DNA from 4 places in the Bradyrhizobium australafricanum genome. Region 1 is predicted to be linked to each of the others. Evidence: riboswitches for the same ligand, from Rfam matches in the RefSeq annotation. Region 1 holds a riboswitch; each other region holds the start of a gene.

Region 1 (7,708 bases):
CCGATGAAACCGATCGTGCCGGTGACTGCGACCGCGCCGCCGACGCCAAGCGCCACGCCCGTGATCACGAAGAGCCGCAACCGCCCGACGTCGACGCCGAGGCTCTGCGCCGCCTCCTCGCCAAGCGTCAGCGCGCGGAAGGCGCTCGCCTGGCTGAGCAGGATGGCGGCGCCCGCGACGATGAAGGGCAGCGCCAGCGCCACGTGCTGGAAGCTGCGGTCCTCCAGCGAGCCGAGCAGCCAGAACGCGATCTCCAGCACCACGAACGGATTGCTGGAGAGGTTCATCACCAGCGCGGTCGCCGCCCCCGCAAAGCTCGAGATCGCGAGCCCCGCGAGGATCAGGATCAACAGCCCGGCATTGCGGCCGGCGATCGCAAGCAGCGCGAACACCGAGCCGAACGCGGCGATGATCGCCACCGCCGGCAGCGCGTAGGAGCGCACATCGGCGAGGCCCAGCGCGATCACCAGCACCGCGCCGAACGCCGCCGATTGCGGCGCGCCGAACAGCGACGGCGAGGCCAGCGGATTGCGCAGCAGCCCTTGCAGCGCCGCACCGGACAGCCCGAGAATGCCGCCGATCGCAAATGCCAGGATGGTGCGCGGCAGGCGGATCTCGCGCACGATCACCTGCGCCACATCGCTGCCGCCGCCGAACAGCGCCTCGATCACCGCGAGCGGCGACAGCCGCACCGGCCCGATGCCGAGCGAGAGCACGCACAGCAGGACCACGAGCGCGAGCAGCGCCGCGGTGGCGCCCCACCGGCGCCGCGCCGCGACCTCGGCCGCCAAGGCAAAATCCTGCACGCTCATCGGATCCATGCTCTTACAGCGATCGTCGTGGCAGACAAGCGACACTCGACAAAAACCGTGGCCGCACGGCCATTGCCCGACTTCCGCCGGATTGACTTTGCTACCCGGCCGAACCCTAGATGAACATGACGGTTCTTTCATGAGATGAAAAGGGAATGCGGTACGGGGAAACTTCCCCAACGCCGCGGCTGCCCCCGCAACTGTATGCGGTGAATCCTTCGTCACAGGCCACTGGGAATCTCGGTCCTGGGAAGGCGACGAAGGGTAACGACCCGCGAGCCAGGAGACCTGCCGTCAGCCGTGGTCACACGCGATGCTGCCGGTCGGGGAGTACAGGCATGAGCTTCACCTGATGCTGTGAGCACGATGGTGAGACTGGTTCGCGGTGACGTGCCACTGACGTTGCCGAGGCCTTGCTTATGTTCTCCTTCCCTTTCCATCGGCGGCGCCGCGCGCTTCTGCTCGCGTCGACGATGATCGCGCCGGCGACGATGATCGCGCCGGCATTCCTTGTCTCCGCAGCGCTGGCGCAGCAGGCACCCGCTCCCGATCAGCTGCCGGCGATCGAAGTCACCAAGCCGGGCGACCAGAACGTCACGCGCGCCAGGCCGGCCGCTGACGAAGCGCCGGCGCCGCGACGCCCGGCGCCGGGCACCTCGCAAGGCAACAATACAGGCAGCGGAGCCGGATCGGGCACGACAGGGACCGGTGTGGCCACCGGAACGGGCGGCACCGGCGGCCGTCAGTTCGCCGGCATTGTCGGCACCTCCTCGGCCGTGATCACCGCCGACGACATCGCGCATTCGCCGGTGCAGTCGTTGCCCGAGATCCTCGCGCAGGTGCCGGGCGTGCAGCTGCAAACGCCCTATGGCGGACCGAACGGCGCCAAGACGTCGGTCGACCTGCGCGGCTTCGGCGCGTTCGCGACCGACAATACCCTCTTCCTGCTCAACGGCCGCCGCCTCAACGACGTCGACAAGGCCGGCTTCGACCTCACCACGATTCCGCTCGATTCGATCGAGCGCATCGAGATCACGCGCGGCAACAGCGGCGCGGTGCTCTACGGCGACAACGCGGTGGGCGGCGTCGTCAACATCATCACCAAGACCGGCGTCGGCGGCCCGCCGACGACGATGCGGGCCGAGGCCGGAGTTGGCGCGTTCAACACCCGCATGGCCGCGGTCTCCGCGGCACTGAATTCCGGCCCGTGGTCCACCTCGTTCTACGGCAACGGCATCAAGTCGGACGGCTACCGCGTCAACAATGCGCTCGACCAGCGCAACGCTGCCGGCAACATCAACTACACGACGCCGGATCTCATCGCCTTCCTGACCGTCACCGGCAGCGACCAGAAGCTCGGTTTGCCCGGCGGACGGCTGGTCGATCCGTCGATCGGCGTGAATGAGCTGCTCACCGATCGCCGCGGCGCCGCGACGCCCTTCGACTATGCCAACCAGCAGACCGCCAGCGTCACCGCCGGCTTCACCAGGACGCTGATGAACGGCGTCGACCTCATCGTCGACGGCGGCTGGCGGCAGCGCGAGACGCAGAGCGGCTTCTTCGGCACGGTGCCGACCATCAGCTTCGCCTCGACCTACAATGATGCCGCGCTGCAGACCTGGTCGCTGACGCCGCGGCTCAGCGTCAAGAATGTGATGCTGGGCATGCCATCGACGATCCTGACCGGCATCGACTATTACGATTCGACATTCCGCGAGGCGCGCGGCGCCTATCAGGGCGTCGACCCGTTCCACATCTACAATATCGAGCAGCAGAGCGTGGCCGGCTATTGGCAACATACGCTGGGCCTGTTGCCAACGACCGACTTCTCCTACGGCGCGCGCGTCCAGAACACCAGCATCTCGGCGCGCGATCGCCACGACCCGAATGCGCCATTCGCATTCGACACCCAGGCGGCACCGCTCGACAGCAACGAGACGCAATACGCGCTGCATGTCGGCATCGAGCATCGCCTGACCGACACTTTCTCGGTGTTCGGCCGCGCGGCACGCGCATTCCGCACGCCTGATGTCGACGAACGTGTCGCGTCGGGTCCGTCATTCGACCCGCTGACGTTCGCCCCGATCCCGCAGAATTTCCAGCTCAAGACCCAGACCTCGCAGGATGTCGAGGGCGGCTTTCGCGTCAGGACCAACCGCTTCCAGGTCCAGTCCAGCGTCTATCTGATGGATCTCGAGAACGAGATCCATTTCAACCCGGTGCTGTTCTTCAACACCAACCTCGACCCCACCCGCCGCTACGGCTCGGAGACCAGCGCGGCGCTCAAGGTCAGCGACAGCGTCACCCTGCGCGGCGGCATGGCGATCACCCGCGCGGTGTTCCGCGAAGGCATCTGGGCCGGCAACGACGTGCCGCTGGTGTCGCGCTACACCGGCAATCTCGGCGTCACCTGGAATATCTGGCAGAACTATCTGGTGTTCGACGCCACGGTGCGGGCCTGGAGCTCGCGCATCATGGACAACGACCAGGCCAACACCCAGAGCCGGATTCCCGGCAACGCCACCGCCGATATCAAGCTGAGCGGGCAAGTTGACCGCTTCTTCTGGTCGCTGAGCGTGAACAACCTGTTCAACGCGCTCTATTACGACTACGCCATCGCGAGCACGTTCACCGAGGGCCGCTTCTCGGCCTACCCGCTGCCCGGCCGCACCTACATGGTAAAGGCCGGCGCGACGTTTTAGAGCTATCCGGTGGGGCGAGGTATGCCCCCGCCGTACCCTCTCATCACGTTACAAGCGTCCGCAAACTGGAGTAGAATTCCGGCAGCTGATTTGACCCGTGCAGGGGAAACGCATGGCCAAGGCCGGAAAGACGAGCAAGGACGGCGCGAAGACCAAAGACAAGGCCGACGATAAGTCGAAGAAGCCTCCGCCGCCCGCAGCGCTGCAGGACGATGACTATTACGAGGATGGCGACATCGCTACGCCGAAGCTCGACCGCTACGGCAATGATGACGAGCCGTTGTGAGGCCCGGCGAATATCGATCGACAGATCCTGCGCGCAGTCGCGCGCGGCGGCCTCGTAGCTTGCGAGCTACCGAGCCCGGCTCGTCGTCGCCAAGCAGACATTAGGTCGCAGCGAGGTCGTCGGCCGGACCACCCTTCCGGATTGGTTGCCCACCCCCTGAATGCTAGGCTCGCATGGACGCTGGGGTCCTTGCTGGGGGGCGGTGCCATGAGATTTGCGAAGGCAGTGCTCACGGTCTTCTGCATGATCGCGTCGATGTGCGACCCGTCCGATGCGCAATAAGCTCCCAGAAAAGTAGGAATCCTCGTCAACGGCGGCCCGTCGCCGCTCTTCGATTCCATCAAGAAAAATCTTCTGAGCGACTTCGCCGACCGCGGCTATCTCGAAGGACGCGACATCGTCATCGAACCGCGATTTGCCGAATCGAAGCTCGAGCGCCTTCCGGGCCTCGCCTCGGAGTTGGTCGGTGCGAATGTGGATGTCATCCTTGCACTCGGCGGCCCGGCGTCGGTGGCGTCGCAGAAGGCCACGTCGACGATCCCGGTGATCTTTGCGATCGTCACCGATCCGGTCGCGTTGAAGCTTGTCGCCTCGATGGACAAGCCAGGAGGCAATGTCACGGGCCTCACCAACCTTGATCAGCAGCAGGCCAGCGACCAGTTCAAGCTTCTGAAGGAGGCATTCCCCGGGATCACGCGCGTTGCGATTCTCAGTGATCAAACGATCCCCGGCGCGGATGAACGCGGGCTCGCCCCGATTGACCGCGCCAACGAGGCCGCAGCCAAGGCGCTGGGGCTGGAGCCGCAAATCGTGAAGGTCAAGGGTGCGGACGATCTGGAGGCCGCGATTGCCGGGATGGCAAAGGAGCGCGCGGAGGCGCTGCTGGTCCTTGAAGTGCCGGTGCCCTGGAGCAATCGAAAACGAGTCGGTGAACTGGCCATCAAGAACCGCCTGCCGGCAATGTTTCCCGGTGGCCAGGCGGACGCGGGCGGGGTGATTACTTATGGGGCCAACGTCGCCGATACATGGCGCGAGTTTGCGACATTCGCCGATAAGATTTTCAAGGGCGCGAAGCCGGGCGACCTGCCAGTCGGCGTCGTCACCAAGCGAGAGCTGATATTCAATCTCCACGCGGCCCAGGCCGTGGGCGTCGAGATTTCACCGGAGCTCTTGAAGCGCGCAGACAAGATCGTGCGGTGAATTCGCGCTGGAGGGATACTAGCGGAAATCGCCATTCTCGATCGCCTTGATGCTGCCGCGATCGAGCAGATGCGCGCCAAAGCCGCCGCGCGCTAGCGATGAGGCGATCTGCGGTGATGCCAGCAGCAGCACTGTCGTCATCGCAAGCGGCACGGCGCTGAGCCAGTCGAGCCGCACCGGCGTCAGCTCTTCGCTGCTTCCCCGATAGTGCCCTTCGCCCGCGGCGATGCGGCCACATTCCCGGATCAGGTCACGCCGCGTACCATCGCGCGACGCACTGCCGAGCAGCGCCTGCATCGCCAGATGCGTCCGCACCCCGGCGCGCCCCTCGGCGAGCGGCGCCGGCGTCTCGCCGCGCGAGACGCGCAGCAGCAAATCGACCAGATCGACGCCCGACTGAAAGGCGTTCATCGGCTCAACCAGCCGCGGGTTGCAGTCGATCAGCAGCGGCGTCGCGCTGTCGAGCGGCATGATGACGTCGACCGAGAGCGCACCGTGCCAACCAAGATGCGCGCCGATGGTCTCGAGGCCGGCGCGGATCGCCGGCCGGCTCACGCTCTCCTTGATCGCCTCGCCGCCGCCGACACCGGCCGCAATCTGGCGGTACGCATGGAAGCCGACAAGCGTGCCGTGGCAGAACACCGACTGCGCCTTCTCGACCGTGCCGGTGATCAGATCCTGCGCCAGCACCTCGCCGGCAAAATCGTCTGCGGACTCGAGGTCGTAGAGCGCGCGATTGAGATCGCCGGTATCGCGCACGAACCAGACGCCGCGGCTGGCGGTACCGACCGACGTCTTGACCACGGAGGGAAACCGCACCGCCTCGCGCAGCTCCTCGGCCGAGTTCACGATCCGGGTCGGGGGCTGCGGCAGCCCGAGCCGGTCGAGCAGCCGGCTGAAGCCGGCCTTGCTGTGCACGGCGCGATAGCTGGCGAAATCCGGCAGCGCGAGGCCGGTACGTGATGCCAGCCCCGCCGCGGCGCGGGCGAACAGAAATCCCTGTTCATGAGTCGGCAGCAGCACATCGAAACGCCGCGAGGCCAACAGGCGCTCGACGAAGCGCAGGAAGCCGGCCGGATCCGACCGCAGCGGCGGACAATGGTGGTATTTGCGGACAAAGCGGGAGTAGCGCGCCAGGCACCAGCGCGAGGGGTCGCAAACCTCGACGTGATGGCCGGCCAGTCCGAGGATCGTGATCGCCTCGCGGCCGGAGGTGCTGGAGCCCTCCGACACCAGCACGCGGAGCTGCTTTTTGGCGTCGATCATGGCCGATCATCGCCGTGCTGCCGTGCTTTGTCGCCGCATTTAATGCCGCATGTGTCGATCCGGCACGCCCGCGCCGGGGGCAGCCATGCGCCCGCGTTCATGGACAATTAGCGGCCAATCTCTATTTTCGGCGGGCTTTCCGGAATTAGGGTTTTCAGGCACATGGTCGACGTTTTGGCCGCACCGCAGCAAGCGAAAGCCGACAGTGCGCTGCGCACGCTGACGGGGATTTCGGTCGCCCATTGGGTCAGCCATTTCCATATCTTCGTGCTGCCGATGCTGTTCCCGTTCCTGAAGCAGCAGCTCGGCGTCGGCTATGTCGAGCTCGGCCTGGCGCTGACGGTGTTCGCGGTGGTCTCCGGGCTGACCCAGGCGCCGATCGGTTACCTCGCCGACCATATCGGCGCGCGCAAGATCCTGTTGATCGGACTGACCGTCGGCGGTTGCGCGCTGATCGGGCTCGGCCTGCATCTCAGCTATACGTCGCTGATCGTCTGCGCGGTGCTGCTGGGCCTCGCCAACAGCGTCTATCATCCGGCTGACTATGCAATCCTCTCGGCGCATATGGACGAGGCGCGGATGGGCCGCGCCTTCTCGATCCACACCTTCGCCGGATTCCTCGGCGGCGCGGTTGCGCCCGCGATCATGGCGGCACTGGTCGCCTCGATCGGCGGCCTCGGCGCGCTGATCGTCGCCGGTGCGGTCGGTCCGCTGGTGGCGCTGTTCCTGATCGTGCTCGGCATTCCCGATGCCGGCGCCAACAAGAACAAGTCAAAGGACGACGCCCCACCAAAGGCCAGCGTGATCACGCCGGCGCTGATGGTGCTGACAGCCTTCTTCACGCTGCTCAGCCTGTCGACCTCCGGCATCAACAATTTCGGCGTGGTCGCGCTGATGGGCGGCTACGGCGCGTCGTTCTCGACGGCCAATATCGCGCTGACCGCGTTCCTCGGCGCCAGCGCGGCCGGCGTGCTCGCCGGCGGCTACCTCGCCGACTGGACCCACCGCCACAGCCAGGTCGCCGCGGCCTGCTTCGCGGTCAATGCCGCCCTCGTGCTGCTGATTGCGCTGCTCAACCTGCCGCCGGCGGCGCTCACACTGGCGATGGGGCTTGCCGGATTCCTCGGCGGCGTGATCGCGCCGTCCCGCGACATGATGGTGCGCAACGCGGCGCCGCCCGGCGCCGCCGGCCGCGCCTTCGGCATCGTCTCCACCGGCTTCAACTTCGGCGGCATCGTGAGTCCGCTGCTGTTCGGCTGGATCATGGACCAGCACATGCCGCACTGGGTGTTCGGCGCCTCCGTGGTGTTCATGATACTGACCGTGCTGCTTGCTCTGGTCACCGAGCGCAAGCCGCAGGCCTCGGCGTATCAGGCCGAGACGGCCAGCCCGCGCGCCTGAGAAGATGTGATGCTTTACGCCGTCATTGGGAGGAGCGATAG
Region 2 (7,708 bases), on a different contig from region 1:
GCCACCGCACCACGCTGGTGATCGCGCATCGGCTGGCGACCGTCTTGTCGTGCGACCGCATCCTGGTGATGGACCAGGGCAGGATCGTCGAGCAGGGCACCCACGCCGAACTGGTCGCCGCGGGCGGCCTCTATGCCCGGCTGGCCCGGCTGCAATTCGAGGGGATCTGAAAGAATTGGGGCTCGGCGCGCTCCGCCTATGCGATTCCTATGCAATCGGGCGCGCGCTCCCCTCGAAAACCTATTCCCGCGCAAGGATAGTCGCGCCGCGCCCGACCTCCCTCGACAGCCGAAGGAAGTCAGGCGCGCGGGGTGTTCGACTGATGCGCGAGAATGCGACCGAACCGGAGAGCAAGCTGCTCCGTGCCTGGCAGCTTGCCGTGCTGCGCTTCGCAGTGACGCTCGACGACGACGATCGGATGCACGCGCTCGGTGTGGCCGGCGAGGTCGACCGGCTGGGCGGCGCGGCCGATGACGCCTTCCACTTCTTCCGCAGGACGACCGCGGAGCTGTGCGCGGCGATCTCCGGTCAGGGCGCGGATCAGGATGCCGTCATCCGGCGGTTCCTGGCGCAGATCGACAATGTCAGGCTCAAGCGTGCGGTCGAAGCGGCGATCGCCAGGGACCGCACGCCGCCGAAACTCGTGGCGAGCCGCGTGAAGCCCGGCGCCGATCTCTGGCGCGGGCTGCCGTCGCGGCGTGCAACCGGAACGTAGGAAGGGCGTCACTCTGCAATCGCCATCACGGCGCGGCGGATATTCCGTCACAGCATGTCGCCACAACCCTGGCCGGCTTGCTGCGATCAGTGCGATGCGCTTCTCTGTGCTCGACAGGAGACCGGTCGGTTTCGGAATGCGGGGAGTGGCGAGATGGGTGGCTTGGTGATCAGCGGCGGCCGGGTGGTGGATCCGGCCAGCGGGATGGACGCGATCGGCGATGTCGCCGTCGTCGACGGCAAGATCGCCGCGGTCGGCACCGGCCTCGGCGGTTCCGAACGGCAGATCGACGCGACCGGGCTCGTGGTGGCGCCGGGCTTCATCGACCTGCACGCGCATGGCCAGACCATTCCGGCCGACCGCATGCAGGCGTTCGACGGGGTGACGACCTCGCTCGACCTCGAGGCCGGCGTGTTGCCGGTCGCATCCTGGTACAAGCGCCAGGCCGAGAAGGGCAGGGTGCTGAACTACGGCGCCGCCGCCAACTGGGCCTTCGCGCGCATCGGCGCGATGACCGGTTCGAATTCGGAAAGCTCGCTGGAATCGTTTGGTGCCGCGATGCGCGATCGCCGCTGGATCGAAAACGTGGCGACCGAAGGCGAGGTCGGCGGCATCCTGGAGCGCCTCGCGATCGGCCTGAACGAGGGCGGTATCGGCATCGGCATTCTCAACGCCTATGCGCCGGGTGCCGGCGTGCAGGAATTGACCGCGGTGTGCCAGCTCGCGGCGGATCATGCGGTGCCGACCTTTACCCACGTCGCCTACATGTCGCGGATCGATCCCGAGAGCGCGGCCGAGGCCTATATCCGCCTGATCGGCTACGCGGGCGCCACCGGCGCGCATATGCACATCTGCCACTTCAACTCGTCGAGCAAGACCGATATCGAACGCTGTGTTGGGCTGATCGCGAAAGCGCAGGCGCAGGGCCTGCCGATCACGGTGGAGGCCTATCCCTACGGCACCGGCTCGACCGTGCTGGCGGCGACCTTCTTCAGCGATCCGAAATTCGAGGAGCGCAACGGCCTCGGTTATGATTCGGTGCAGCGCGTGACCGACGGTCACCGTTTCGGCAGCCGCGAGGAGCTGCTTGCGGCACAGGCCGAAGAGCCCTCGACCTTGGTACTGTGGCATGTGCTCGACATCGAGAACAACGCGCATCATCGCGATCTGCTCGACATGGCGGTGCTGTATCCGGGCGGCGCAATCGCCTCCGACGCGATGCCGTGGACGCTGTCGGACGGCCGTCCCTACAGCGGCGACGCGTGGCCGCTGCCGGACGATGCCACCTCGCATCCGCGCTCGGCGGGCTGCTTCACCCGCTTCATCCGCGAATGGGTGCGCGAGCGCAAGAAGGTGTCGCTGCTCGAGGGCATCCGCAAATGCGCGCTGATCCCGGCCGAGATCCTGTCGGCGAGCACGCCAGCGATGCGGGCCAAGGGCCGGCTGCAGGTCGGCGCCGACGCCGATGTTGTAGTGTTCGACTACGAGACGCTGAGCGATCGCGCGACCTTCTCGGCGATGAATCGTCCGGCGGAGGGCGTGCGGCATCTCGTGGTCAGCGGCCAGCCGCTGATCAGCGATGGTGTGCTCGATGTCGCGGCGCGTCCCGGCCGGCCGGTGCGCCGGCCTATCACGGGGGGCTGAGGTGCCGGTCCCGATCCTGCTGGTCGCGGGCTTCCTCGGGGCGGGCAAGACCACGGTCGTGAACCATCTGCTGGCGCATGCGCAAGGGCGGCGCATCGCCGCCGTGGTCAACGATTTCGGTGCGATCAATATCGACGCCGAGCTGATCGCCGGCGCCAGCGACGGCGTGGTCAGCCTGAGCAATGGCTGCATCTGCTGCACGCTGGAGGGCGACCTGCTGCGCACGCTCGCCACGTTGCTGCGGCGTGATCCGCGTCCCGAATTCATCGTGATCGAGACCAGCGGGATCGCCGATCCCGCCGACATCGTGCGCAACCTGATGGATCCCGTGATCTGGAAGGAGGCGCCGCTGGAGACCGTGCTGTGCGTGGTCGACGCGACGCAGCCTGCGGCGAAGCTGAACGATGCGCTGCTGCGCTCGCAGCTCCGGGCGGCGGACGTGGTGGCGCTGAGCAAGGTCGATCTGACTGACGCCGCCACCTGCGCCGCGATCCGCGACGCCGTGCGCGCGGCGCGTCCGGCGGCCGTGGTGGTTGATGCCTTGCATGGCGAGGTGCCGGCCGCGCTGCTGTTCCCAGCGGACCTCGATCATGTGCCGGCGCCGCGCGAGACCGCGCCGCGACGGCCGGCGTCCGATCGCTTCGAGACGCTGAGCTGGACCTCGGAGCGGCCCGTCTTGCTGCCGCGCTTGCAGCAGGCGATCGGCAGACTGGCCTCGAAGCTGGCGCGGGCGAAGGGATTGTTCGAGACGGTGGAGCAGCCCGGGCGGCTGACCGTGTTTCAACTCGCCGGCGGCCGCGCGACCCTGGCTGCGGGCGGCGTGCCGTCGCCCGGCGTGCCGCGCACGCGCATCGTGTTCATCGCCGAGATGGGTGCGCTGTCGCGCGCGGAGATTGATGAGGTGATGCAGGGATGCGTCGAGGCTCAGTGACGCGAACCTACGTTTCCCGTCATCCTGAGGTGCGAGCCTTGCGGCGCAATTGCGCCGCTGGGCGAGCCTCGAAGGATGCACGGCCCGGCTGGTGGCCGTCGATCCTTCGAAACGCCGCTGCGCGGCTCCTCAGGATGACGGGATTAGAGGGAGCTCCACGTCATCCGCAGATGCCTGTGTCATCGCCGCAGCATTACCCGCAAAGCATGTGTGCGACAATCGCATCGAATTGACAGCCCTGCCGGCACCACCTATCGTTTTTGCCGACGGTTCCCTTCGGGGATCAAAAGGGAATGCGGTGCGAGGGTAACCCCAATGCCGCAGCTGTCCCCGCAACTGTAAACGGCGAGCCTTTCGTCAATTTGCCACTGGGCCATCAGGCCCGGGAAGGCGTCGACAGGCGATGACCCGTGAGCCAGGAGACCTGCCGTCAGTCGTGGTCACACGCGAGCACATCGGGCGGGGGCGTCCTGGTGGGATCGGAGCACTGCCTTTTGGGCAATGCGCCAGTCCGCGTTCGCGGTGACGTGCCACGTTACCGCGAGTCCTTTTCATGTCTCCGTCCTCTCCCGTTGCGCGCAAATGGCGCCTCGGTCTTCTCTGCTCCCTGTCATCATTGCTGTTGCCGGCCGAAGCCTCGGCACAAACACCGCCACCAACCAGGCTCGATCCGATCGAGGTCGCGCCTTCCGCTGCGGCAAAGCCGAAGCCCGCGGCGCGCAGCCGTGACATGGCCGCTGCGGCGCGGCCACGGCCGAGGCCCGCGACGGCCGGCAACACGCCGCGCGCCGCGGCGTCAGGCGTATCGGGGGCGGCATCGCCGACACTCAATGCCGCCACGCAGGGCGGCACCGGTAGTCGTCTCAATCTGACGCCGCTGCAGACGCCGGCCAGCGTCGAGATCATCACGGCGCAGACCATCGCCGAACGCGGCCAGCATAATGTGCTCGATGCCGTCACCCAGGACGCGGCCGGGTTCGTCGCAACGCCGGCGCCCGGCAATGGCGGCCTGTCGTTCAGCAGCCGCGGCTTTGCCGGCAGCAACTCGGTGATGACGCTGTACGACGGCACGCGCTTCTATATCGGCTCCGGCACGCTGACGTTCCCCTACGACACCTGGTCGACGCAGCGCATCGAAGTGCTGCGCGGGCCGGCCTCGGTGCTGTACGGCGAGGGCGCGATCGGCGGCGTCATCAACGTGATTCCGAAGAAGCCGCAGAGCACGCCCTATAACGAGGCCGAGGTCTCGCTCGACAGCAACATGACGCGGCGGCTCTCGGTGGACAGCACCGGTCCGATCAATCCCAATGTGTCGTACCGCGTCAACGCCACCGGCAACATGTCGGACGGCTGGGTCGATCGCGACAAGACCTCGAACGCGGTGGTCTCCGCTGCCGTGCGGGTGCAGGCGTCGGACAATCTCGCCTTCACGCTGTCGGAGGACTACGGCGACCGCAGCCCGTCGCGCTATTTCGGCACGCCGCTGATCAACGGCTCGATCCAGGACGCGCTGCGCTTCAAGAACTACAATGCAGCAGACAGCGCGATCCGATATCAGGACAGCTGGACCCGGTTCAAGACCGAGTGGGACGTCGCCGACGGCATCAAGGTCAACAACACGCTGTATTACCTGACCAGCGGGCGGCACTGGCGCGACATCGAGAACTACACCTGGAATCCGAAGACCCGGCTGATCGATCGCACGAGCTACATCGAGATCTTCCACGACCAGAAGCAGCTCGGCAACCGGATGGATGCGACCTTCAGCGGTCACGTGTTCGGCCTTGCGAACCAGGTCGTCGCTGGCTTCGACGTCAACCGGATCGACTTCACCCACACCAACAACTCGCCCTATGGCGGCGCGTCGTCGGTCAATCCTTACGTGTTCGATCCGGGATCGTTCTTCGCGACGACGACGGCGACCACGCCGGGCTTCAATGCGATCGTCAATCAATACGCGCTGTTCGCCGAGGATCGTCTCTTGCTGACCGATCAGTTGTCGCTGGTGACCGGTGTCAGGTATGACCGTCCCGAGGTGGATCGCACCGACTACAAGACGCCCGCAAACAGTTTCGAGACGGCGCTATCGGGCACCAGCTGGCGCGCGGGGCTCGTTTACGAGCCGATCAAGAACCTCGCGTTCTATGGCCAGTACGCGGTCGGCGTCGATCCGGTCAGCAATCTGATCTCACTGTCGACCACGCAGAAAACGTTCCAGCTTGCGACCGGCAAGCAGACCGAGATCGGGGTCAAGCAATCGTTCTGGGGCGGCCGCGGCGAGTGGACGCTGGCTGCCTACGAGATCGTCAAGACCGGGCTCACGATTCCCGATCCCGGCAATCCCACCGGCGGCCTGGCATTGCAGATCGGCCAGCAATCATCCCGCGGGGTCGAAGGATCGATCGGGCTCGCACTGAGCGACGGCTGGCGCGTCGACGCCAATCTTGCACTGCTGCGCGCCAGATACGACAACAACAGCCAGGTGGCCGGCGGCAAGATCGTCAGCTTCAACGGCAATGTCCCGGTCAACGTGCCGCAGCAGGTCTCGAACGTCTGGCTGACCTGGGACTTCGCGCCCAACTGGTCGGCCTATGGCGGCGTGCAGATCGTCGGTGCGATGTACTCCGATCTTGCCAACACCCAGCTGCGGCCAGGCTACAACGTGGTCAATGGCGGCGTCAGGTGGAAGCCGGATGACCGCACCACGGTCGCGTTCCGCCTCTACAATCTGTTCGACAAGGCCTACGCGGTGACCTCGAACGGCACCGGGCAGTGGCTGCTCGGCATGCCGCGTACCGCCGAATTGTCCGTCAGCGTGAAGTTCTGACCATGCGCAACGCTCTGATCCGGCGCGGGCGGCGGTGGCTCTATATCGTCCACCGCTGGATCGGCATTGCGACGTGTCTCCTGTTCGCGATGTGGTTCATCTCCGGCCTCGTCATGATGTACGTGGCCTTTCCGCGCCTTACCGACAGCGAGCGCCTCGCCGCGCTTCCTGTCATTCCCTGGAGCAAGGTGCGGGTCACGCCTGATCGCGCGATGGCGATCGCGGGTGTCGAGCGTTATCCGCGTGACCTGCGGCTTTCGATGATGGACGACACGCCCGTCTATCGGGTGACCGGCTGGAAGGGAGGGACGATCACCATTTCGGCGACCGACGGCAGCGTGATCGACCGGATCACGCCGGCCCAGGCGCTGGCCATTGCCGCTCATCATCCGCATGCCTTGCAGCCTCGCTTGATCGAAACGATCACGCGCGACCAATGGTCAGTCACGTCGCGCTTCGATCCGTTGCGGCCGCTCTATCTGATCGGTCTCGGCGACGCCGATGGCACCGAGCTCTATGTTTCCTCGCGCACCGGCGAGATCGCGCTCGACACCACGCGTTGCGAGCGCATCTGGAATTGGCTCGGCTCGATCCCGCACTGGATCTATCCGACCGTGTTGCGCAAGGACGGCCCGCTGTGGCGGGATGCGGTGCTGTGGATCTCGGGTGTCTGTCTTGTCGTCGCGGTCACCGGCTTCTGGATCGGCGTCCTCCGCCTGCGGCTGATGCGCCGCTACGCTGATGGCGCCGTCTCGCCCTATCGCGGCTGGATGGCCTGGCATCACATTGCCGGCCTGGTCGGCGGCATCTTCGTCCTCACCTGGATGTTCAGCGGCTGGCTGTCGCTCAACCCCGGCGGCGCGTTTTCCGGGCGCGGCGTCACCCGTGAGATTGCGATCGGCTATAGCGGCCATGACACGGCCGACATCGTCGCTGGCTTCCAGTCGTCGCCATCGATGCCCGCGGTGGAGGCCCGCTTCGTCTGGATCGGCGGACACCGGTTAATGTTGCTCGACGACGGCAACGGCGGCCGCAGCATCGCCGATCCTGTGACCGGTGCGCGGATGACCCTCTCGCGCGACGAGGTCATCGCTGCCGCCCGACACGCAATGCCCGGCGCTGCGATGACATCAGCGCGGCAGCTCGATGAACCCGACGCCTATTGGTACACGCTGCACCAGGCGCGCGAGCTTCCGGTATTGCGGATCGGCTTCGACGATCCCGCCCGCACCTGGCTGCACATCTCCCCCGTCACCGGCGAGATCCTCGAGCGCAGCGACGACAGCCGCCGGTCCTACCGCTGGCTGTTCAACGCGCTGCACAGCCTCGATGTCCCGCTGCTGCTGCGCATCTGGCCGGCGCGCGACGTCGTGGTGTGGCTGCTATCGGCGGCTGGTACGATTATCTCGATCAGCGGGATCGTGATCGGGTGGCGCCGGTTGCGGCGGCGGAAGGTAAGAGGCAGGCGCGTATCGGCGAGCCTCGTGCGCAGACCCCCGTAAGCCGCGATTACTTGACGGTCAGGTGCACGTCCGGCGCCGGCTGATCGGGTGCCCATTCCAGTGCGAACCGCTGTCCGGCAATGATCTCA
Region 3 (7,708 bases), on a different contig from region 1:
CTCACGTCCGGATGGGTGCGCGTCGTCCTTGTCGGCGTCCTGGCATGGCCGCTGGTGGCCGTGCGCTCGCTGCATGACCATGTCGCCGCGGTGGCAAGTCCCTTGGCATCCGGCGACATCACGGCCGCACGTTCGGCGGTCGCGCAGATTGTCGGGCGTGATCCGGCAACGCTCGACGACGCCGGCATCGCGCGCGCCACCATCGAGAGCCTCGCCGAGAATGCATCCGACGGCATTGTGGCGCCGATGTTCTGGGGTGCGCTGTTCGGCCTGCCGGGGATCCTTGGCTACAAGGCGATCAACACGCTGGACTCCATGATCGGTCATCGCACCGAGCGGCACGAAGCCTTTGGCTGGGCGGCCGCCCGGATCGACGATCTCGCCAATCTCATTCCGGCGCGGTTGACGGGTGTTCTGTTCGTGCTGCTCGCGCCGAACCGTTCGCATGCGTGGTCATGCATGTTGCGCGATGCGCGCCGGCATCGCTCGCCGAATGCCGGCTGGCCGGAAGCTGCGATGGCCGGCGCGCTTGGCGTGCGGCTCAGCGGTCCCCGCATCTATCACGGTCACATCGCAGATGAGCCCTGGCTGAACGAGGGGGCGCGCGATCCGGCTGCCGCTGACGTCTTCACCGGGTTGAAACTCTATCGCTACGCCATGGTGCTGTTGGCTGCGGCGTTCGTCGCCCTGGCGCTGGCGTGAAGGAGCGGCGCATGCGTGAGCACGGCGGGAATCTTGATGTCGCCCGGCAGCGCTTCGGCGGCGCCGCGGACGACTGGATCGACCTATCGACCGGGATCAATCGGGTGCCGTATCCCTTGGTCGATGTCGAGCCGCGGCTATGGAGCGCCTTGCCGTCGCGATCCGATCTTGAATCGCTGCACGACGCCGCGCGGCAGGCCTATGCCACCAAGGCGCCGATCGTGGCGATGGGCGGTGCGCAGGCCGCCATTCAGTTGCTGCCGCATCTGGCGTCTCGCGGCCGAGCGCGGATTCTGGCGCCGACCTACAATGAGTATGCCGCGGTGTTGTCGGCCACCGGCTGGGACGTCGCCGAGGTGTCCGATCTCGCCGCGCTCGCAGGAGCGGACATTGCCGTCGTCGTCAACCCGAACAATCCCGACGGACGGCGCCATGATCGGCGCGAGTTGCTGGCACTGCTGCCGCGCGTTGGCCGGCTCGTCATCGACGAGAGTTTTGCGGACGCTGTTCCTGACCTGTCCCTTGCACCGGAAGCAGGACGCGCGGGGCTGCTGATCCTGCGCTCCTTCGGCAAGTTTTACGGACTTGCCGGCTTGCGCCTCGGCTTCACGATCGGCAGCGAGGCGGACATCGCCACGCTTGCCGCGATGGCGGGCCCTTGGCCAGTTTCGGGAGCAGCAATCGCGATCGGGCGGCGCGCGTTGCTCGATCACGACTGGGCAACGGCGACGGCTGCGCGGCTCGCGGACGACTGCGTCAGGCTCGATGCAGTAGCGCGATCGCAGGGCTGGACGCTGGTCGGCGGCACGTTGCTGTTCCGGCTCTACGGGACCGGCGATGCGTTGGCTGCGCAGGAGAAACTTGCCCGCGCGCAGATCTGGTCGCGGGTCTTCCAGCAGAAACCGGGATGGCTGCGCCTCGGCTTGCCGGGCAGCGAGGCCGAGTGGTCGCGCCTTTCCGCCGTGTTGTCTTCGGTCTAGCGACGATCTCAGCGTCACCTCGCCCCGCGTGCGGGGAGAGGTCGGAACGCATCGCCAGATGCGTTCCGGGTGAGGGGGAGTCTCCGCGAACGCAGCTATCACCGGATATGCGGAGACGCCCCTCACCCCAACCCTCTCCCCGTGAAGAACGGGGAGAGGGGGTACAGCGCCGTCGCTGTTCGACCAGGAATCATCTCGCATTAACGCGCCAGCGCGAGCAGGCCTTCGACATCGAGATGGGTCTCGATGTGCTCGGCAAGCGCGTCGAGCGCGCTCTCGACCCTGGCGCCGTAGGGCTGATCAGCTGCCGCGATGTCGAGTTGCGCGAGGAAAGCCTTGCGAAATTCGTCCGAGGCGAACAGGCCGTGCAGATAGCTGCCGTGAGCGCGCCCATCTGCGGAGACAGCGCCCTCAGCCGTACCGTCGAGTGATGCAAAAGGCCGCGCGCGATCCGGCCCGTCGGTGCGCCCGATATGGATTTCATAGGCGCTGATCGGCTGGCTGGTCGCGGCATGCACCGCGCTGGCGCGCGTCAGCGTCTTCTGTTCGGTCATGGTGGTTGCGACATCGAGCAGCCCGAGCCCGCGCGTTTCGCCGGCAGGACCTTCGATCCCATCGGGGTCGGCGACGCTGTGTCCAAGCATCTGGTATCCGCCGCACAGGCCGAGGACATGGCCGCCGCGGCGATGATGCGCGAGGAGATCGATGTCCCAGCCCTGCGCGCGCAGGAAGGCGAGATCGCCGCGGGTCGATTTCGAGCCGGGCAGGATGACGAGCTTCGCATCACCCGGGATGGCTTCGCCCGGACGTACCATCACGAGATCGACGCCGGGCTCCAGCTTCAGCGGATCGAGGTCGTCGAAATTGGCGATCCGCGACAGCGCAAGGAACGCGATCTTGCACTGGCCCGGCTTGCGCGCCTCGCCGAGCCCGAGCGCATCTTCGGCCGGAAGTTCGCCGGCGCGGACGAACCAGGGCAGCACGCCAAATCCGCGCCAGGCGGTGCGCTCTTCGATCAAGCGATAGCCGTCATCGAACAATGTCGGATCGCCGCGGAATTTGTTGATGATAAAGCCCTGGATCATCGCGGCATCATCAGGGTCGATCACCGTCTTGATGCCGACGAGCTGCGCGATCACGCCGCCGCGGTCGATGTCGCCGACCAGCACCACGGGCACGTCTGCTTTGCGCGCAAAACCCATATTGGCGATATCGGCTTTGCGTAAGTTGACCTCGGCGGGGCTGCCGGCGCCCTCGACCAGCACCAGATCGGCGCGCTGCTTCAGGCGCGCAAAACTCTCCAGCACCGCGCCCATCAGCGATGGTTTCATGCCGGCATATTCGCGCGCGCGTGCGGTGGCAATCCGTTTGCCGTGCACGATGATCTGGGCGCCAACATCGGTCTCGGGCTTGAGCAGCACCGGGTTCATGTCGGTGTGCGGCTCGACGCCGGCGGCGAGCGCCTGCAACGCCTGCGCGCGTCCGATCTCGCCGCCGTCGACGGTCACCGCGGCGTTGTTCGACATGTTCTGCGGCTTGAACGGCAGCACGCGCAGGCCGCGCCGTCTCGCGGCGCGCGCGAGGCCGGCGACGATGAGCGATTTGCCCACGTCCGAGCCGGCTCCCTGGATCATCAATGCGCGCGCCATGGAGATGTCTGTCAGAATTCGACGCCCGGCTGGGCCTTGATGCCGGAGCGGAACGGATGCTTCACCAGCGTCATCTCGGTGACGAGGTCGGCAATCTCGATCAATTCGTCCTTGGCATTGCGCCCGGTGAGCACGACATGGGTCATCGGCGGCTTCGACGTGGTCAGGAAGTCGACGACATCGGCGATCGCAAGGTAATCGTAGCGTAGCGCGATGTTGATCTCGTCGAGCACGACCATGCGCAGGCTCGGGTCCGCGATCAGCTGCCTGGCCTTTTCCCAGCCGGCTTGCGCTGCCGCGATGTCGCGGGCGCGATCCTGCGTCTCCCAGGTAAAGCCTTCGCCCATGGCGTGAAATTGACAGAGATCGCCGAAATGCCCGGTGAGCAGGCGGCGCTCGCCGGTATCCCAGGCGCCCTTGATGAACTGCACCACGGCGCAGGGAAAGCCGTGCGCCACACAGCGCACGATCATGCCGAACGCGGAGGAGGATTTTCCTTTGCCGGCGCCGGTATGGACGATGATCAGGCCCTTTTCACCGCTCTTGGTCGCCATGATGCGGTCGCGGGCGGCCTTCTTTTTCGCCATCTTGTCCGCGTGGCGCGTATCCAGCGAGAGATCGGTGCCGACGGCGCCGTCTTCAGCGCCCTTTCCATCAGAAGTCATCACATTCCTTCGGCTTGACAAGTGCGAGGCTTGGACGAATGGTGGTCCCGCGTTGGTTCCTGTCCTACGACAGGCGAAGAGGGAATGCGATAGGGCTCCGCTAAATCGGGTCCGAAGCGCAGCCGCCCCCGCGACCGTGACCGGAGAGATGCCCAAGCCACTGATTCCATACGGAGTCGGGAAGGTGGGCATCGAAGGGTAAAACCTGCTCCGCAAGCCGGGAGACCTGCCAACGCAGCATGTTGTGAAACCGGCGGACGGGGTGTTCCGCGACGGGGAACGAACCTGTCCAAAATCGGTTCGTGTGCCTCATCGCTTCCCGCTGTCAATCCAGGAAGGGCGATGAGCGTCACACTTCATGTCTGCATCACTTGCCGCGCCGGCCAGACGCCGGCGGAAGGTGAGCTCGCGCCCGGTGCACGCCTGCATGCCGCGCTTGTCGAGGCCGGCGTGCCCGATGACGTCAATCTGGTTCCCGTCGCATGCCTGTCGGCCTGCAGCCAGGGTTGCTCGGTCGCGCTCAGCGCGCCGGGGCGCTGGTCCTATGTCTACGGCCGCTTGTCCGAAGCCAATGCCGCGGATGTGATCGCCGGTGCCTCCGCCTATGCGGCGGCGCCCGACGGCATCGTGCCGTGGCGCAGCCGTCCGGAAATCTTCCGCAAGCAATCGCTCGCCCGCATTCCACCCATCGCCGTCGTGCCGGAGGCCGCAGAATGACCACGCTCGCCAAAATTCCTGTCACGGTCGTGACCGGCTTTCTCGGCTCCGGCAAGACGACACTGATCCAGCATCTGATCCGCAATGCCAACGGCAAGAAGCTCGCGGTGCTGGTCAACGAATTCGGCAGCGAAGGCGTCGACGGCGACATCCTGAAGTCGTGCGCCGACGCCAATTGTCCGGCCGAGAACATCGTCGAGCTCGCCAATGGCTGCATCTGCTGCACCGTCGCCGACGATTTCATCCCGGCGATGGAGCAGTTGCTGGCGCGGAACGTGAAGCCTGATCACATCGTGATCGAGACCTCGGGGCTCGCCCTGCCGAAGCCGCTGCTGAAAGCGTTCGACTGGCCGGAGATCCGTTCGCGGATCACGGTCGACGGCGTGATCGCGCTCGCCGATGCCGAGGCCGTCGCCGCCGGCCGTTTTGCGCCTGATCCGGCCGCGGTGGATGCGCAGCGTGCGGCGGACGACAATCTCGACCACGAGACGCCGCTGTCGGAAGTGTTCGAGGACCAGATCGCCTGTGCCGATATCGTGCTGCTGACCAAGGCGGATCTCGCCGGGGCGGAAGGGGTCAAGGCGGCGAAAGCGGTGATCGCGGCCGAGATGCCGCGCGAGGTGCCGATGTTGCCTGTCGTCGACGGCACGATCGACGCGCGCGTGATCCTCGGGCTCGAGGCGGCGGCTGAAAACGACCTCGCGGCGCGGCCGTCGCATCACGATGGCGAGGAGGAACACGAGCACGACGATTTCAATTCCGTCGTGATCGATCTTCCGGAAGTTTCGGATGTCGACGCGCTGGTCGCCTCGATCAAGGGGCTGGCGCGCGAGCAGAACGTGCTGCGCGCCAAGGGCTACATCGCGATCGAAGGCAAGCCGATGCGGCTGCTGGTGCAATCGGTCGGCGAACGGGTGCGGCATCAGTTCGACATGCCCTGGGGCGCCCGGGCGCGGCAGTCGAAGCTCGTCGTGATCGGCGAACATGCCGACATCGATGAAGCCGCGATCAGGGCACGGCTTGGTGTCTGATGCACGTCGTCTTCCGCGAGAGCCGCGGCCTTGAGGAGACCGCGACGCCAAGGGACCTCGGCCAGGATCCGGCCGATCTCGTGGTGTTGTCGTTTTCCGACAGCGATCTTGCTGCCTTCGCGGCCGGCTGGCGGCGCGGCCGTGCTGCGCTGCCGTCGCTGCGGCTCGCCAACCTCGCGGAGCTGCGCCATCCGCTGTCGGTCGATACCTATATCGAGCGGACGCTGTCGCACGCGCGCGGCATCCTGGTGCGGCTGATCGGCGGCGAGCCCTATTGGTCATACGGGCTGGCCGCGGTGCATCGGCTGGCGAAGGAGCGCGGCATCGCCCTGGTGGTGCTACCGGCCGATGGCCGCGACGATCTGCGGCTCGATGAATTCTCGACCTTGCCGGTCTCGACGCTGCGCCGTCTGAAGGTGCTGTGCGACAAAGGCGGCCCGGTTGCCGCGCAGGCCGTTATCGCGCAGCTGGCGCTGGCGTCCGGACTCTATGCTGGGCCGGTGGTCGGCGAGATCGATCTTCCCGAGATCGGCGTCTACGATTCCCGGCGCGGTGCCATCGCGGCGTTGCCGGCATCGGACGGCCGGCCGCGCGTGCTGGTGACGTTTTATCGTTCCTACCTCGCGGCAGGCGATACGGCGCCGGTCGATGCATTGATCGATGCATTGCGTGAGAGGGGCTTTGATGCCCACGGTGTGTTCGTCACCTCGCTGAAGGCGGCGGGCGTGGCGGATTGGCTGCGCGCTCAGTTTGCGCAATGCGCTCCAGCGGCCATCGTCAATGCGACCGCGTTTTCCGCGGCCGGTGACGACGGCACGACGCCGTTCGACGCTGCATCATGCCCGGTGTTCCAGGTCGCTTTGTCGACCGCGCGGCGCGAGGATTGGGCCTTGTCGCTCCGCGGGCTCTCGCCCGGCGATCTCGCGATGCATGTGGTGCTGCCGGAGGTCGACGGCCGCCTGTTCGCGGGCGTCGTCAGCTTCAAATCGCCTGGTGAGCGCGATCCCGAGCTGCAATTCGCGCATCTTGCGCATCGACCGGATGCCGGGCGCGTCGCTGCAATTGCCGCACGCGTGGCCGCCTGGCATCGGCTTGCCGGCAAGCCGGCACAGAAGAAGCGGCTTGCGCTGGTGCTATCGAACTATCCCGGCCGTCCACATCAGGTCGCGCATGCCGTCGGCCTCGATGCGCTTGCCTCGGTCGGGGCGATGCTGGCTGATCTCGCGGGCGCGGGATTTGACCTTGAGCCGGTGGAGTCGCTGGGCGACATTCTTTTGCGCAGGACCCTGACGTGGAACGTCGCCGACTATCGCGCGGCGCTTTCCGGCCTTCCCGAGCTGCTGCAGGACGATCTCAGCCGCGCATGGGGCGCGCCGGAGGATGATCCCGATTGCCGTGACGGCGCATTTCATTTCGCGGCGATCTGCTGCGGCAAATCGGTCATCGCCGTTCAGCCGGAGCGCGGTGAGGTGGGGCAGCGCGACGCCGATTACCACGATCTGGCGCGCACGCCGCGCCATGCCTATGTCGCGTTCCATCTGTGGCTCAGGCAGCAGGCCATCGATGCCGTCGTCCACATCGGCGCGCATGGCACGCTGGAATGGCTGCCCGGCAAGTCGGTTGCGCTGTCATCCGCATGCTGGCCGGAGGCGCTGATCGGCGATCTGCCTGTTGTCTATCCCTTCATCGTCAACGATCCCGGCGAGGCGGCGCAGGCCAAGCGCCGGATCGGTGCCGTGACGATCGGTCATCTGCCGCCGCCGCTCGCGAAGGCCGCGGTCCCCGAAGGCCTGCGCCGTCTCGAGCGCTTGCTCGATGAGTATTCGACCGCCGATGGTCTCGATCCGGCGCGGCGGCAGCGCCTGATCGCCGCGATCCGCGACGAAGCGCGCATCGCCGGGCTGGAGGACGATCTCGGTCTCGCCGCGTCGGTCTCGGCGGCCGAAGCCATTCCGCAGATCGAT
Region 4 (7,708 bases), on a different contig from region 1:
AATCCGCAGCCACCGGTTTAACCGCCGCATGCGCGCTGATGTCGACCGGCGGGAACAGCGGCCGCGCGGCGGGGCCGGCTTGTACGGCACTCGCAGCAGAAGACGCGCCACCGACCGCGGGAGCAACGGCATGGCTGTGGTACATGGTGGAAAGAGTTTGAAGAACGCGATCGCCCGGCGCCACCGCCAGCGTGTTCGCGCGCTGCACCTCCAGTACCGGCGAAACGACTGCAGCTCTGTCCGCGACTGGTGAGGCAGGCCCCTGACTTGAGACCGCTTGCGCAAGAGACTGCTCAAAGTGTGCCTGCTCGACGGGAGCTGCCGGCGAACAGGCATTGGAAAGGCAGTCGGCTGAATTGGGAGAGATCGGCGTTGCGCCTAACATCATATAAGGAGTCATTGTGCTCGCTGATGAGACCAAGCGTTCTCGACGGATGAACAGATCAAAATCTGTAGATTGGTGAGCTGACGAAAACCTGACGAAGATGGAGGTTATTACGCCATCTAATGATCACGTTTGGCTTCCAAGCTGGAACGAAATTCCAGGTTTAATTCTCAGGTGGAAGGCCTTCGGGAATGCTCGTTCGATCCACGATGGCGCAAAGTTTGAAGAGCAGTCTCTATGCCGGAGCTCTCATTTGTCTTGCAATGGTGAGCGCGTTTGGCGCGCCCCTGTCGTTGCCTTCGACTCCTTATAGCTATACGGTTCTCGATCAGGACCTTGCTGCCGCGCTGCAGGAGTTCGGCAACAATCTCAATATCAGGGTCAATGTCAGCACTGAAGTGAAGGGCCGGATTCGCGGGCGAATGCCGGACCTGCCGCCGCGCGACTTCCTCGAGCGTCTGACCAACCTGTACAATCTTCAATGGTACTACGACGGCCTCGTGCTTTACATATCCGCAGCCCACGAGGCGCAGAGCCGGCTGATTGTGTTGAACCCGATCAGCTTCGATGCGTTCAAGACCGCGCTCGAGGCGCTCAACATCTCCGATGAGCGCTATATCGTGAAGCCGGCGCCGGGGGATGGTCTTGTCCTGGCTTCGGGTCCGCCACGCTTCATCGCGCTGGTGGACCAGACGCTGAAGGGTCTTGTGGCGGAGGAGCAGGCGCGGCGCAATCCCGCCATCGCCGAAAGGCCGCCGCGGGATTCCGTTTTGATGTTGTTTCGTGGCTCCTCCAGCGTGGTTATTCGAGATGGGCGCCCGGAAGGGCATTATGCGTCCGACGCGCCGCGTCAGGACGGCACCGTGCGTGGAGCTGACACAGGCCAGAAATGACCTAATTGATGCGAGGCAGCTTGAGCCGAAGTCGATCCAATCTGCATCGGCTCAAATCCTTCTGATCGTCAGCTTTTCGAAAGCTAGTGCTCCCAGCATGGGCGTGCGGATGCTGGACGGCGGGCCTCCTACCGACCGCAACGGATGTGGGCAACCTAGCCACCCTTGACGCGAGCGGAAGTTGGCAGCGCCATCTTTGACGGAAGCTCGGGGCCTCAAATATCGATGAGAGCCTTCGAACCGGCTGCGTCAGAGCCGCAGGGCATGTCTCGCTCGATCCGCTCCATCATCGAAAAGGAGTAACAGGATGGATTTCAATGCAATCGGTCCAGCGAATACGAGGCCAGAGCCCGACTTACCAGAACCGTCTATGGACGCGACCGGCTTTGAGCAGCGGCTCAGTGGCGCGCAAGCTGGTGCTCTGCCACAACACGCAGCCCCGCCAGTCCTGCAGGGAGGCGCCTATTTGCCATATTTGGACGCAGGTCATCCTTATTCACCGTACTTGGATGCTGGTCACCCCTATTCTCCGTACCTGGATTTAGCGCATCCCTGGCCGGACTTGGATCGGGAAGATGATCCGTTTACGCCAGGCGCGGAGCACGTCGCGCCAGAACCGGAAAGCCCGCAATATCTCCCCCAGCAGACGATCGCTCAGGCGATCGAGGCACATCCTGGTGTCGATCAGGATCTGATATGGCAGAATGTGGCCGGCCCTTCACACGCTGGGCCATCGCATGCAGGGCCATCGTACGCTGGACCACTGCTGGAGGGACCGTCCCATGCCGGGCCATCGCACGCCGGTCCCACCCACGCTCGGCCATTGCAAGCGGGCCCCTCTCAGGCTGGTCCGTCCGAAGCTGCACCACCAGAACTTTCCGAGTTCCGGATGCTGAACGGACGTCTCGCCAAGGATTACTGGGTTTTCACTGGCCAAACGGCCACAGCCGCTCAGATCGATATGCTTGAGCGCAGCGGAGTGAAGCCGAGCAAGGACCACCCCACAAAGGTTTTTACCCTTCTCGGCGTGCCTCACACAGCCGAGTGGAGAGAAGAGGGCTTCATTCGTCTTACACCGTCGCTGGACCAAACCCTTTGGCCTGAAGAGCCGGCTGAAAATAGATCTTCGCACTCCGACTCTGAGGAAGATCCGCGTATCCGCTAGGGACGGGCGTACCTTGGCTGGGCCACGTCCTGGAAGCGGATAGATTAAAAATTGCGGACGGCAGCAGCAGTTGGTACGGGCCCGCAGCCGGCGAATATTGCCATTCTCCTGGTTTAAGGCCAATCGATCAGTACAGAATCGGTCAAGTCAGGATAGCTGCACGGCTCGAGATGAACGATCGCAGCCGTCCTCCTGTCGCTTTAGTCTCTCCGTCCCGCTGTGCCGACGCCACGAAGTCGGCCGCCTTGATCATCAACGCGATCGTCACATGCACAATCGCCCTTGATGATTAGCTCCAGCATGACTACGTCCGGCCGAAAGCTGCCCACACCCCGTCTTCGCCATCCCAGCTGCCGCGGCTCGCCGCCTTGGAGTATTCCGTGGCGCGCTGCTCGAAGAAATTGGCGTGCTCGACACCGTTGAGAATCTCCACGAGCCATGGCAGCGGATGTGCCTTGAGCCGGGTGAACCCGCCCTCCTTAGCCTCGAAGAAGCCGAATACCGGGGCAATCCGCAGCTGGGTCAGTCGCCAGTCGGCGACGTAGCGGACGTAGGCATGGATCTGCTCGGGATTCATACCCTCGATCTCGCCGAGGCCAAAGGCGAGGTCGACGAAGTTCTCCTCCAGCTTCACCATGGTTTTGGCGACGTCGATGATATCGTCACGGACGGAGCGCGTCACCGCGCCAGTTTCGCGGTGCCATTCGTGAAACAGCTTTATGATGCCCTCACAATGCAGGCTTTCGTCGCGCACTGACCAGCTTACGATCTGTCCCATACCGTTCATCTTGTTGTGGCGCGGAAAGTTGAGCAGCATCGCGAAGCTCGCGAACAACGCCATGCCCTCGGTGAAGGCGCCGAACATCGCCAACGTCCGGGCGACATCGGCCACGGTGCCGACGCCGAACTCGTGCATGTAGTCGGCCTTGGCGCGCATCTCGGCATAGCCGCGGAATGCCTCGAACTCGGTTTTGGGCATACCGAGCGTTTTGAGCAGTAGCGCATAGGCATCGATGTGGACCGTCTCCATGTTGGTGAAAGCTGCCATCATCATCTGGACGGTGAGCGGCTGGAAAATCGGGATGTAGCGCTTAAGATAGTTGTCGCCGACCTCGATGTCCGATTGAGTGAAGAAACGGAAGATCTGGGTGAGCAGCGCACGTTCGCTGTCGGTGACGCGGTCCGACGCCCAGTCCTTGAGGTCTGCCCCGAGCGGCACCTCCTCTCCCATCCAATGAGTCTGCTGCTGGCGCTTCCAGAACTCGTAAGCCCAGGCGTAGCGATCGACGTCGTAGCTGCCGGTCGAGTCGAGGAGGCCGACGCGCTGCTTGCCGATCAGCGCACGCGGATCGACGGACGAGAGATCGATCACTGACATGCGAGGCACTCCTCATAGTCGGTGCGCTGCTGCGATGGTTGCGGCGGCGCAGTCTTGTCGCCATCGGCGATGGCGCCGGCGAACGCCGCGCGCGAAATAGATTTTGAACGGCAGTAGTAGAGGCTCTTCACCCCCCGCTTCCATGCCGTCCAGTGCAGCATGTGAAGATCCCATTTATCGACGTCAGCTGGCAGATAGAGGTTGACCGACTGGCTCTGGCAGATGAACGCGGCGCGGTCGGCGGCAAGTTCGACGATCCAGCGCTGGTCGATCTCGAAGGCGGTGCGAAAGACCGCTTTCTCGATTTCCGAGAGGATGTCGAGATGGGCGACCGAACCCTCGTGGGCGATGATCGACTGCCAGATCGCCGAAGTATTGGCGTCCTTGGCGGCCAGCAGTTTGGCGAGATGCCGATTACGCACCGAGATGGCGCCGGACAAGGTCTTATGGGTGTAGATGTTGGCCGGGATCGGTTCTACGCAAGCGCTGGTGCCGCCGCAGATAATGCTTATCGAGGCGGTCGGCGCGATCGCGATCTTATGGCTGAAGCGGGCCATCACGCCTCGTTCCAGGGCATCCGGGCACGGCCCCCGCTCGCGCGCGAGCGTCACGGATGCCGCATCAGCATCGCGACGAATTTTCCAGAACATGTTCAGATTGAACGACTTGGCCACGACGCTTTCCATCGGAATGCTCTTGGCCTGCAGGAACGAGTGGAAGCCCATGACGCCAAGGCCGACGGAACGCTCACGCAAGGCGGCGTAGCGGGCACGCTTCATGACGCCCGGCGCCACCGTGATGAAGTGGGTCAGCACGTTGTCGAGGAAGCGCATGACGTCCTCGATGAAGCCAGGCTCCTCGTTCCACTGGTCCCAGGTCTCGAGGTTGAGCGACGACAGGCAGCACACCGCGGTACGCTCCTCGTCGCGATGATCGATGCCGGTCGGCAGGGTAATTTCGCTGCACAGGTTGGACGTTGAGACCTTGAGGCCGAGCTCGCGCTGGTGCTTGGGGAGCGCGCGGTTCACCGTGTCGATGAACAAGAGATAAGGCTCCCCCGTCTGCAGCCGGTTCTCCAGGATGCGTTGCCACAGCTGGCGGGCGTCGATTTCGCGGATAACGTCCTTGGTCTTCGGACTGCGCAGAGCGAACGCAGTGCCGGCGCCTACGGCACGCATGAACTCATCGGTGACGTTGATGCCGTGATGCAGGTTGAGACTCTTGCGGTTGAAGTCGCCGGACGCCTTGCGGATCTCGAGGAACTCCTCGATCTCGGGATGGTGGATATCGAGATAGACCGCAGCCGAGCCGCGCCGCAACGAGCCCTGGCTGATCGCCAACGTCAGGCCGTCCATGACGTGGATGAACGGGATGATGCCTGAGGTAACGCCGCCCTTCACCTGCTCGCCGATCGAGCGAACATTGCCCCAGTAGGTGCCGATGCCGCCACCGTTAGAGGCAAGCCATACGTTCTCGTTCCAGGTGCCCACGATGCCTTCGAGCGAGTCCGACACCGAGTTAAGGAAGCAGGAAATCGGCAGGCCGCGCGTCGTGCCGCCGTTGGAGAGCACCGGTGTGGCTGGCATGAACCACAGCCGAGACATCCCATCGTAGAGACGTTGGGCATGCGCAACATCATCCGCGAAGGCGCAAGACACCCGCGCGAACATGTCCTGGATCATTTCGCCGGCGAGCAGATAACGGTCGCTCAGCGTCAGCTTGCCGAACGGCGTCAACAGGTCGTCGCGCGTCCGATCGAGCTTGAGATCGGCCGGCTTTGGCGATGGCGCAAGGGGGTACGGCAGCGGGGCCGGCGACGGCGGCGGCACAAGACACAACTCAGGCGCGCTGGGCTCTGCCTGCAATGGCTGCGACCTCACGCGCGCCGGCTCCTCAATGAGATGACCATGCTGATCGAAATCGTAAGACGGCGACATCGGCAACCCCGCGATGTTAGGCGGGGGAACCGCGCGGATGACTTGCGAGGAAACCGGTCAAACGTCTCCGGCTGCAAGCGACCCAACGGGGCACCCCGCCCGAGGACTTTCGTTCAGTCGCGGCAGGTCTCCTGGCTCGCGGGTCGCCGCGGCTGTCGGCCTTCCCGGCGCTGTGCTGCGCCAGTGACCATGATGACAACCGCTCACCGCTTACAGTTGCGGGGGCAGCCCCGGAGTAGCCGTTCGGCGCACCGGGTTCCCTCTTAGCTTCCGACCCACAAAATGTTGGGGCCAGAAGACCGTGACTGACTAGACATAGGCACTACTCGCCGGGATTCGTCAACTGGAGAGGTCCAGATTAAAACGCAAAAACATACCGAAGCCCGGACGACTTTGTCGCCGCTGTCGGCTTCTGCTGCAGGTGATTGGATATGCCGTTGGGCTGCATTACCGGTTTCCGTCAAGCCTGCGCAACGGTCGAGGAAATTCCTGGCTCGCACGTCGCATTGATGGAATCTAAGAAACGGCGCGTCAGTAGAGGAGCAATTCGGCCAGACGCTTGATTTGAATCGCAGCGCTCCTGCTCGCCGCGACAAATGGCATCTGGACGAATTCGTTATCCACTCGCGGGCGAACAACATCGGCTCTGGCGCGCCGTCGACCGGAATGGCCTCGCATCCAGCCCCGAACAGACTCGCGCTGCACAGTGGTCCCACGCCTGTCACGGCTCCAGCGCGACCTGCAAGCCCTCCTTACTTTCAACATGAACGTAACGGGGTCCGATCGGCCGTCCCCTGCCGCTGGCGACAGTGACAATGTCTTCCAGAGGCGTGGCGCGCGCATCCGCCTCGGGGCGAGACAAGATCAGATCGGCGTGAAACAGCCCTTCCGATTCGAGGCCGGTGGCATCCACGCCAAGGGCCGCCAAGCTGGCCAAACAGCTCTCAAATTCTTCAGGATCGCGAAAGCGACGCTGGATAAACGTTGCGCCGGCAAGACGTTCTGTCACAAGACCACGGTTTGCGAACGTCGCGGCGAGCGATTCAAATGGGAACATTCGTAGCACGAAGGAGATGATCCATGGTTGCTTCTCTGCCGCATCGAGAATCTCGCTGAACGTCTTCTCGGTAACGTAGCCGATGCATCCGGTCGACATGATAACATCCACGGAGCGGAGAATGCGCGCGCTGTCCATCGATAGCGCCTCCTTTTCAAGGTCAGCGACAATGCCCTGCTCTAAAAGGCCAACACTCTTCGCATAGCTGACCGCCCGGGCCGACACATCGAGGCCGATAAAGCGTGCCAACCCGACATCAGGCCAGGCTGCATAGAAACTGCGATCGAGACTCACCAATGTCTCAGAGCTGATCGCTCTCATCTCACGCCGGGCGTAGCGGTGACGCAAGCCCGCGAAGGTCAGCGGAAAGCGATGCACCGCTGCATTGATGCCGTACGAACAACCAACATCGAGCACGACGGGCTTGAGGCCGGTGGCCGAAGCTTTCGCTGCCAGTATTTGGCGCACAACCGGCTCAGCCACGTCCGGTATCATATAATCCAGGTCTCCGAGGACCGAGAAATATGCCCTCGGATCATCCGAAGCATAAATATCGTGGAATGCAGCTTTAGACCGATTGATGCGCGAGAAATCTATCCGCAACGCAATGTCTCCTCTCATTTGCAAGCAGCTCGACGGCTGTTGCCTTCGTACCCGCCTGCACTTTGGTTATATAGGGTGTAGGCCCTTACATCCGCCGATGCGGTAGCAGAAGCGGCAAGTGAACAAGCGCATCACCCCCCTCTGCGCGTCGCGGCGCGAGCGATCCTGCTGTTGTGCGAAGAAACCATCAGCCCGCTCAGCCCACCGATAGAAGCTTATTCAGAGATAAGCTGACGGCGCCGGCGCCCTTGGAGATGAGCGAAACCTGAATGACGCGATCGTCAACATCC

What was found. Region 1 has a riboswitch for cobalamin ahead of J6525_RS06465 (TonB-dependent receptor). Riboswitches for the same ligand answer to the same signal wherever they lie in the genome.
Region 2: another riboswitch for cobalamin. It lies ahead of J6525_RS24200 (TonB-dependent receptor); the one in region 1 lies ahead of J6525_RS06465 (TonB-dependent receptor).
Region 3: another riboswitch for cobalamin. It lies ahead of J6525_RS30430 (DUF1636 family protein); the one in region 1 lies ahead of J6525_RS06465 (TonB-dependent receptor).
Region 4: another riboswitch for cobalamin. It lies ahead of J6525_RS36840 (ribonucleoside-diphosphate reductase subunit alpha); the one in region 1 lies ahead of J6525_RS06465 (TonB-dependent receptor).

The regions. Positions count from the first base shown of each region.
Region 1 covers NZ_JAGKJL010000005.1:3,747-11,454, forward strand. Annotated here, with positions in the region: gene J6525_RS06460 (FecCD family ABC transporter permease) at 1-812, opposite strand, end outside; cobalamin riboswitch at 925-1,122, shown strand; gene J6525_RS06465 (TonB-dependent receptor) at 1,232-3,514, shown strand; gene J6525_RS06470 (hypothetical protein) at 3,627-3,800, shown strand; gene J6525_RS06475 (ABC transporter substrate-binding protein) at 4,140-5,000, shown strand; gene J6525_RS06480 (ATP-grasp domain-containing protein) at 5,019-6,266, opposite strand; gene J6525_RS06485 (MFS transporter) at 6,429-7,667, shown strand.
Region 2 covers NZ_JAGKJL010000028.1:62,022-69,729, reverse strand. Annotated here, with positions in the region: gene J6525_RS24220 (ABC transporter ATP-binding protein/permease) at 1-170, shown strand, start outside; gene J6525_RS24215 (hypothetical protein) at 323-715, shown strand; gene J6525_RS24210 (amidohydrolase family protein) at 869-2,359, shown strand; gene J6525_RS24205 (CobW family GTP-binding protein) at 2,361-3,290, shown strand; cobalamin riboswitch at 3,541-3,736, shown strand; gene J6525_RS24200 (TonB-dependent receptor) at 3,844-6,117, shown strand; gene J6525_RS24195 (cytochrome b family protein) at 6,120-7,619, shown strand; gene J6525_RS24190 (tetratricopeptide repeat protein) at 7,627-7,708, opposite strand, start outside.
Region 3 covers NZ_JAGKJL010000041.1:65,645-73,352, reverse strand. Annotated here, with positions in the region: gene cbiB (adenosylcobinamide-phosphate synthase CbiB) at 1-702, shown strand, start outside; gene cobD (threonine-phosphate decarboxylase CobD) at 714-1,682, shown strand; gene J6525_RS30440 (cobyric acid synthase) at 1,883-3,331, opposite strand; gene cobO (cob(I)yrinic acid a,c-diamide adenosyltransferase) at 3,343-3,996, opposite strand; cobalamin riboswitch at 4,033-4,244, shown strand; gene J6525_RS30430 (DUF1636 family protein) at 4,339-4,713, shown strand; gene cobW (cobalamin biosynthesis protein CobW) at 4,710-5,744, shown strand; gene cobN (cobaltochelatase subunit CobN) at 5,744-7,708, shown strand, end outside.
Region 4 covers NZ_JAGKJL010000062.1:26,114-33,821, forward strand. Annotated here, with positions in the region: gene J6525_RS36825 (nodulation protein NolB) at 1-400, opposite strand, end outside; gene J6525_RS36830 (secretin N-terminal domain-containing protein) at 577-1,278, shown strand; gene J6525_RS36835 (ribonucleotide-diphosphate reductase subunit beta) at 2,748-3,821, opposite strand; gene J6525_RS36840 (ribonucleoside-diphosphate reductase subunit alpha) at 3,812-5,701, opposite strand; cobalamin riboswitch at 5,863-6,077, opposite strand; gene J6525_RS36845 (class I SAM-dependent methyltransferase) at 6,480-7,412, opposite strand; gene J6525_RS36850 (nodulation protein NolB) at 7,615-7,708, opposite strand, start outside.